2 regions of the Rhodoferax potami genome follow, and region 2 is predicted to be linked to the other one. Evidence: predicted binding sites of a transcription regulator. Region 2 holds the regulator's gene; the other holds the start of a gene.
What was found. Region 2 encodes FNR, which switches genes on or off when oxygen is low (the NO sensors DNR and NnrR bind a similar motif). Its sites were predicted from a motif close to TTGATNNNNATCAA; they were not measured.
Positions count from the first base shown of each region.

Region 1: RAE19_RS04055 (hemerythrin domain-containing protein) is a predicted target of FNR. The motif match lies at 2,452-2,465, and genes of this name have one in related genera.

Region 1 covers NZ_JAVBIK010000001.1:846,434-850,707, forward strand. Annotated here, with positions in the region: gene RAE19_RS04040 (GGDEF domain-containing protein) at 1-229, opposite strand, end outside; partial or broken gene RAE19_RS04045 (NAD(P)H-dependent flavin oxidoreductase) at 396-1,593, shown strand; gene RAE19_RS04050 (2OG-Fe dioxygenase family protein) at 1,675-2,415, opposite strand; gene RAE19_RS04055 (hemerythrin domain-containing protein) at 2,517-3,023, shown strand; gene RAE19_RS04060 (YitT family protein) at 3,038-3,658, shown strand; gene RAE19_RS04065 (DUF1003 domain-containing protein) at 3,708-4,274, shown strand, end outside.
Region 2 covers NZ_JAVBIK010000001.1:3,415,896-3,420,169, forward strand. Annotated here, with positions in the region: gene ccoG (cytochrome c oxidase accessory protein CcoG) at 1-1,275, shown strand, start outside; gene RAE19_RS16465 (FixH family protein) at 1,288-1,569, shown strand; gene RAE19_RS16470 (hypothetical protein) at 1,592-1,828, shown strand; gene fnr (fumarate/nitrate reduction transcriptional regulator Fnr) at 1,844-2,563, opposite strand; gene hemN (oxygen-independent coproporphyrinogen III oxidase) at 2,760-4,160, shown strand; gene RAE19_RS16485 (sulfite exporter TauE/SafE family protein) at 4,170-4,274, shown strand, end outside.

The DNA.
Region 1 (4,274 bases), 2.6 Mb from region 2:
GGGTCCAGTCCGACCACAACACATCATGGGTCGGTTGATCCTGGTCATGTCGCATGGTGGCCAGCGCCAGGTAACGTTGCTCATCGCCGTCGCCCAACACGCGAATCAACTCTGCGCGCGTCACACCCAAACCGGCATGCCGCACCACCAAGCGCACCAGCTCAGTGTCTAACGTATCGCGATCCCGCAAACCGCCCAAAGCAGCGAGACCTTGCACCAAAGCATTCATGAGGTTTCAACCCAATTTTTGTAGTTGTCCGGTTCCAACACCCGATCGCACTGCAGTTTGACCCAGCGCAAACCTGCTTCAACGCCCAGAACCTAAGCTGCGCGTTTGCAGAACCACCACCATCTTAGACCAGCCCATGAGCAACACCAAGCAGCAAAGCCCTGATATGCCCCCAGAAGCCCTCCACCTGCTGCACCAAAGCGGCCTGAAGGCTTTGCAGATTGCAGGGCGGACGCTGTTACCCGTAGTGCAGGGCGGCATGGGCATCGGGATCTCCGGCAACCGCTTGGCTGGCAGCGTGGCGGCCGCAGGCGGGGTGGGCACGCTCTCCAGCGTGGATTTGCGCCGCCACCACCCCGACCTGATGGACCGTACCCGCGAGCTGGCGCCCGGTGAAGAAGCCAAAGCCGGCATCAACGCCGCCAACTTGGAGGCCATTGACCGCGAGATAAAGGCCGCCCGCGAGCGCACCGGCGGCAAGGGCCTGCTCGCCATCAACGTGATGCGGGCGGTGAGCGAATACGCCGCCAACGTGACCCGCGCTCTCGAAGCCGGCATAGACGCCGTCGTGGTGGGTGCCGGCTTGCCGCTGGACTTGCCCGACCTCGCCAAAGACCACCCCAAGGCAGCGCTGATTCCCATCCTCTCCGACGCGCGGGGTGTGCAACTGCTCGTCAAAAAATGGGAGCGCAAAAAGCGCCTGCCGGACGCCATCGTGATCGAGCACCCGCGCCTGGCCGGTGGCCACTTGGGCGCTGCCAAGATTGCAGACTTGCAGGACACCCGGTTTGACTTTGAGAACGTGATTCCCCAAGTGCGCCAGTTTTTCAAAGACGCGGGCTACGAACAACACATTCCGCTGATTGCTGCCGGCGGCATCCGCAGCCATGAAGACATTGCACGCCTGCAGGCTCTGGGCGCCGACGCGGTGCAACTGGGCAGCGCGTTTGCGGTGACCGAAGAGAGCGACGCCCACGCCGAATTCAAACGGGTGCTGGCCGAAGCGCGCGAGGAAGACATGGTCGAGTTCACCAGCGTCAGCCGGCTTGCCCGCCCGCGCGGTGGGCACACCCTGGCTGCGCGCGTACATGAAGATCGAGCCCAAGTTACAGGCTGTGGCTCACGCCAAGAGCCGCTGCACCAAAAGCTTTGACTGCCTGGGCCAATGCGGCCTGCGCGATGGTTTGCCGGGCTGGGGCCAGTTTTGCATCGACAACCAACTGGCGGCTGCGCTGCGTGGCGATGTGAAAAAAGGCCTGTTCTTCCGGGGTGCCGGCCGCCTGCCCTTTGGCGACCAGATCAAAACGGTGCGCGAGCTCATGCAGCGCTTGCTGACGCCCGGCATGGCAGGCGCGGCAGCATAAGCAGCGACATAAGCAGCGATTACGCTATCAATTCAGGAGCAGCTCGCGCTTATTCGGCAAGCGCTCCAGGGCAAAAAACCTTTAAGCCTCGCCCTGGAACCCACCGGCGCGCAGGGTCACCACCAAGGTGTCGCGGTAGCCGCCCTCGGCCAAAGGCTGGATCGGTGTGGACTCGTGGATGACACGCTCATCATCCAAGAGCAGCAGTGACCAGGGCTCACTCAGCGTAAAGCGCTGGCCGTTGGGGCCATCGGCCTCAAACACGCGTGTCTCGCCCCCCTTCACACGATCACGGGCCACCATGAACACCGCCACCAAGTCCACACCATCGCGGTGTGCGCCTTCAGGCGTAGGGCGGCCAATGCCGTCGGTGGTGTCGATGCGGAACTGGTGCGCCTCGGCAAACCAGGTGTGGGGGCCTTTCAAATCGTCTGCCACCCGGCCCAGCCAGGCCAATAACTGCTGCCAAGGCGCTTGCGCTGTGACGCTGCTGTCCATCGGCTCAAAGTGGCGCTGCATGCCGCCGTGCAGCGCGTTGTAAGACAGGGGCTGCCAGTGCGGCCGGTGCGGTGCCTGGGTCACGCCATGGCTGTCAAGCACAAAGCAAGAGTGGCGGCGGCGGCGGTAGCGGCCACCATCCTTGAGGTAGTTGTCAGGCGGCAGGTCATTCCAGCCGTCGCACCAGCCCAGCATGGCATCCAGGGGTACGCCGGACAAGCCTGCGACTTGTGACGCTCCTACGACCGCATAGCCCTGACGAAACAGGGTGGCGCCCAGGTCGGCGGGGCGGGCAATCAGGGGAGGCTGGAAGGAGATGGTCATAGCGGAAGATTATCAACCGCCCTGTGATGCCGCCGCCTGATGTGGGTCAATACGTCCAAGGCCTGCGCCGCCTATGCTGGGCCCGATCAAGGAGAAGCCCGATGACCGAAACCCTTACCGTCCCTACCACTCTCGCCTGGACCGATGCCCTGGTACTTGACATGCCCGTGATGGACGAAGTGCATCAAGAGTTTGTAGACCTGCTAGCGCGCGTGGTGCTGGCTGACGATGACATGCTCCTGCCCTTGTGGTCGGCGCTGATTGCCCACACCCAGGAGCACTTCAACCGCGAAGACGAGTGGATGCGCGCCACCGGCTTTGCCGCCGGTAACTGCCACGCCACCCAGCACAAAGTGGTGCTGCAGGTGATGCGCGAAGGCGAAGCCCGAGGGCACGGCGGTGACCTCGCGGTGGTGCGGCAGATGGCTGATGAGCTGGGCATCTGGTTCCCGCAACATGCGCAGAGCATGGATGCATCCCTGGCATTGCACTTGCGTTCGGCAGGCTACGACCCGGCTACCGGGGCGCTCGCCCAACCTGACCGTTTGCCACCAACGGAGATTCATGGCTGCGGCGGCGCTACCTGCTCGGACACCGCCACCGCCTGACTACACATCGCCCAATGCCCCAAACCCCTGACAGCACCACCGACTTACGCCACCGCCCCACTGAAGACCTGCAAGCCCTGCTCACCGGCACCATTTTTGTGGCGCTGGGGGTCTTGATGTTCAAGCAGGTCGGCCTGCTGACCGGTGGCACCGCAGGGGTGGCCTTCTGGCTGCACTACGCCACGGGCTGGAATTTCGGGCTGATCTTTTTCGCGATCAACCTGCCGTTTTACGCCCTGGCCTACCAGCGCATGGGGCGGGTGTTTACCGTCAAGACCTTTATGGCAGTGGCCCTGCTGGCTGGCCTGACCAACCTGATGCCGCAGTGGGTGGGCTTTGAGCACCTGCACCCGGCGGCCACTGCTGTCATTGGTGGCTTGCTCATGGGCACAGGCATGTTGATTTTGTTCCGGCACAAAGCCAGCCTGGGTGGTTTCAATGTGCTGGTGCTTTACTTGCAAGAGAAATTCGGCTGGCGTGCCGGGCGCCTGCAAATGGCGCTGGACTGCACCATCGTGCTGCTGGCTTTCGGGGTGACTGATTGGCAGCATGTGCTGCTCAGTGTGCTGGGCGCCATCACCCTGAACCAGACCCTAGCGACCAACCACCGCGCCGGCCGCTACATGGCCCACTGAGCGCACGCTCAGGCCACCGGCACCGCAACGCACACCACCGGAGGCCCGCATGCCCACTGACAACACCACCCACAAACCGGCAACGGTAGACCAACACCAGCTCGGCCTGTTGCGTGAACACCGGCGCAAACACCGCCACAAGCACCCGCCCAAAGTCACCGCCGCGCCAGAGCACTTTGACCTGCCACCCGCCACCCGCGGGCAGCGCATGGCAGACGGGGTGGCCCGCACCGTGGGGTCTTGGCGCTTCATCCTGATTCAGAGTGGCTTGATCGTGGTGTGGATCACCGGCAATGTGCTGACCGGGTCGCACGCCTGGGACCCCTACCCTTTCATCCTGCTCAACCTGCTGCTGTCTTTCCAGGCGGCCTACACCGCACCGGCCATCATGATGAGCCAGAACCGCCAGTCGGAGCTGGACCGCAAACATGCCGAGAGCGACTACGAGGTCAACGTCAAGGCAGAGCTCGAGATTGAGCTGCTGCACGAAAAAATCGACCTGCTCAAAGACAAGGAGCTCTTGCTGCTGACACAGGCCGTCAAAGAACTGTCGAGCCAGCTCGCCGAGCTGCGCGGCAGGCCCCCCGCTTGTCACCTAGGCTACCAAGCTACGCAA
Region 2 (4,274 bases):
CTGGTGTTTTATGGATTGCCGTGGTTGGAGTGGGGGCAGCGCCAGGCGGTGCTGTTCGATCTCGGGGCACGGCGGTTCTATATCTTCAACCTCGTGTTGTATCCGCAGGACTTTGTGTACCTCACCGGCATTCTGGTGATTTCTGCACTCTCCTTGTTTTTGTTTACGGCGGTGGCCGGGCGCTTGTGGTGCGGCTACGCCTGCCCGCAAACGGTTTACACCGAAATCTTTCTCTGGCTGGAGAAGCTGGCCGAGGGGGACCGGTCTGCCCGCATGCGGCGTGACGCGGGCCCTTGGACACTCGACAAAGTCTGGCGCAAAGCCGCCAAGCAATGCATGTGGATTGCTGTTGGCTTATGGACAGGCTTTACCTTCGTGGGCTACTTCACGCCCATCCACAGCCTGGGCATGGAGCTCTTCGCCTTGTCCATGGGCCCTTGGGAAACCTTCTGGGTACTGTTTTACAGTTTTGCCACCTATGGCAATGCCGGCTACATGCGTGAGCAGGTCTGCAAATACATGTGCCCGTATGCGCGCTTTCAGAGTGCCATGTTTGACAAAGACACCCTGATCGTGACCTATGACGAATTGCGCGGAGAACCCCGTGGCGGGCGCTCCAAGAAAGCCGATCTCTCCACCCTCAAGCTGGGCGCGTGTATCGACTGCAGCTTGTGTGTGCAGGTCTGCCCGACCGGTATTGATATCCGCAAGGGGCTGCAGTACGAGTGCATTGGCTGTGGTGCCTGTGCCGATGTGTGCGACACCGTCATGGACAAAATGGGCTACGCCCGTGGTCTGGTGAAGTACTCGACCCAGAATGCAGTGAACCAGCGCTGGAGTGGTGCCGATATATTGCGCCATGTGCTGCGCCCCCGGGTGCTGGTGTACAGCAGTGTCCTGCTGGCGGTGGTGCTGGCGATGCTGGTCAGCCTGTGGATGCGCGCGCCTTTCAAGGTGGACGTGGAGCGCGACCGCAGCACACTGGCCCGCATCGTGTCGGGCGGCCGGCTGGAGAATGTGTACCGCCTGCAGATCATGAACGCCCGGGAGACCCACCAAACCTTTGAGGTGAGCGCCGAGGGCTTGCCGGACCTGACGCTTTCCACCGATTCCAGCATGGAAGTCGGCCCGACCGAATCCCGCTGGATTGCGATTCGCGTGCAGTTGCCGTATGAAGGTGCAACTCCGGGATCGCATCCCATCCATTTCACGGTGAAATCGGCCCCTGACGCTGCCGTGGTAACCGAGAAGTCCGTATTCATAGTTCCGCGTTAAGAAAGCCACTTTATGACCAACCCGTCAAGCTCATCGACCCCCGCAGCCCCCTGGTGGAAGTTCGGCCATGTGTGGCTGGTGGTGTCCGGCCCGCTGATCGTGGTGGTGGCGAGCTTCCTGACTTTCTATCTGGCCGCCCGCGGTATGGACCCGGTCGTCGATGAAAACTATTACCAGACTGGCCTGGACATTAACAAGACCCTGGCCACCCAACCTGAAAGCCTGGCACCCGCCATGCAGGCCCGTAACCATGCAGCTACTGGCATCGTGCCAGCCGCTGCGCCTGCCCGTTGAGCGGTAGGCAAGGAGCAACGTGATGCCGAGAGCCCCATGGATGGCTGTCGTGTGGCCCGCTTTTCTGGCGGCAGGCGTGCTGGAAATCGTGGTGTTCGCATTCATCGATCCCCACGATCTGCATTGGAACGACGCGGCTTTGCCGCTGTCACGCCAAGGAATTTACACCGTGGCGTTTTTCGTGTTCTGGGGGGTGACGCTGGCTTCTAGCGCGCTCACGGCTTTGCTCGCTATGAGCGCTGCAGACGTCAACAACTAGCGAGCGTGTTATCGCTCAGTTGCAGACTTTGGGGTTGACGATGTCTTTGAGGGCATCGGTGTTCAGGATGCGCACGTGCCGTTGCTTGACTTCCACAATTCCGTCGTCCACGAACTTGGAGAAGGTGCGGCTCACGGTTTCGAGTTTCAAGCCCAAGTAACTGCCAATTTCTTCACGCGTCATCCGCAGCACCAGTTCTGACTGCGAGAAGCCGCGGGCGTGCAGGCGTTGCACCAGGTTCAGCAGAAATGCGGCGAGTCGCTCTTCGGCCCGCATGCTGCCCAAGAGGAGCATGACGCCATTTTCGCGCACGATTTCGCGGCTCATGATTTTGTGGACATGGCGCTGCAGCGAAGTCACCTCGCGCGACAGCTCTTCAATCCGGTCGAAGGGCATGACGCAGACCTCTGCGTCTTCCAGAGCCACGGCGTCGCAAGTGTGGTGGTCGTTCACGATGCCATCGAGTCCGACGACCTCTCCCGCCATTTGAAAACCGGTGACCTGGTCGCGCCCGTCTTCAGAGGCTACGCAGGTTTTGAAGAAACCGGTGCGGATGGCATAGAGGCTGGTGAACTTTTCACCGTTGCGAAACAGGGTTGCGCCGCGTTTGATTTTGCGGCGGCTTGCGACCACGTCGTCGATTTTGTCGAGTTCGGCGGGGCTCAGGCCCAAGGGCATGCACAGCTCGCGCAGGTTGCAGTTGGAGCATGCGACCTTGATGGTGTGGGTATTCAATGCCCCGGCTCCCACCGGCGTGATGGCGATAGAAGCGTGGGCGTCCTGAGACTTGGCGGTAGGCATTGCGTGTTCGAGCATGGTGTTCCCCTGATGCAAGTCAATTATGGTCCGGGTCATCCTGAAACTCCTTGATGTAAATCAAGGAGCCTGAAGGCTGTTTCGTTCACAGTCTGTGCGCTAGCTTGGAGTATTCATGAACGCAGCCCTTGGTTCCGCACCCATTTCAGAACAACTGTTGACCCGCTTTGATGTTTCCGGGCCACGTTACACCTCGTACCCGACCGCCGACCGCTTTGTAGAGGCGTTCAGCGCGGACGATTACTCCCAAGCACTATTGCAACGCCGCTCCGGTGCTGCCGCGCTGGCCTTACCTTTGTCTTTGTATGTGCACATTCCGTTTTGCGAATCGCTGTGCTACTACTGCGCCTGCAACAAAATTATCACCAAGCACCATGACAAAGCGGCCACGTATTTACGCTATTTGACACGGGAGGTGGAGTTACACACCCGGTTGATGGGTACTGGGCAGTCCGTCAGCCAGTTGCACCTCGGGGGCGGTAGCCCCACCTTTTTGAGTGACACCGAGCTGCGGGAGCTGATGGCGATGCTGCGCCGCAACTTCAGCTTTGTCGCCGGTGGTGAGTATTCCATTGAAGTAGATCCCCGGACGGTAGACGCTGCGCGCCTGGATACCCTGGCCGAACTCGGCTTCAACCGCCTGAGCTTCGGGGTGCAGGATTTTGACCCTGCGGTGCAAAAGGCCGTACACCGGGTGCAACCTGCCGATCAGGTGTTTGCCTTGGTAGAGGCGGCACGCGCACGCGGGTTTGAGTCCATCAATGTGGACCTGATTTACGGCTTGCCCCGCCAGAGCCCCGAGTCGTTTGACCGCACATTGGCTCAGGTGAACGCTTTGCGGCCGGACCGTATCGCGCTATATGCCTACGCCCATTTGCCTGAGCGCTTCAAGCCTCAGCGCCGTATTGCGACTGTGGAGTTGCCGGGTGCTGCTTCCAAGGTCTCCATGTTGGCGCATTCCTTGGCGTCTTTCATGGGGGCGGGCTATGTGTATGTGGGCATGGATCACTTTGCACTGCCGGACGATTCGTTGGCAGTGGCGAAGCGGCAAGGGCGCCTGCACCGCAACTTCCAAGGCTACAGCACCCAGCCCGACTGCGACTTGATCGCTTTGGGCGTGTCTGCCATCGGCCGCATCGGCGCTACCTACAGCCAGAACGCTAAAACGCTGGAAGAGTATTACGACTACCTGGACCAAGGCCGTTTTCCCATCGTGCGGGGAATGGCGGTTACGCGGGACGATCTGGTTCGTCGCGCAGTGATCATGGCGCTGATGTGCCAAGGCAATTTGCAGTTTGAGTCGATCAATCTTGCCTATTTGCTGGACTTCAAGAGCTACTTTGCCGCCGAGCTCGAAACCTTGCGGGGGCTGGAAGAGCAGGGACTGGTGTCCTTGGACGACACGGGAATTCAAGTCACCAGCCAGGGCTGGTTTTTTGTGCGGGCCGTGGCCATGGTGTTTGACCGTTATCTCCAGACGGACCGCACCCGTGCCCGCTTCTCCAAAATCATTTGACGCGTCCGGATGCAATCTTCTTTGGCAGTGACAGCATTGCTCATGGGCTTGGTGGGTGGGCCTCACTGCATTGCTATGTGCGGTGCGGCGTGCGCCGGCATCGGGCAGGCAGCT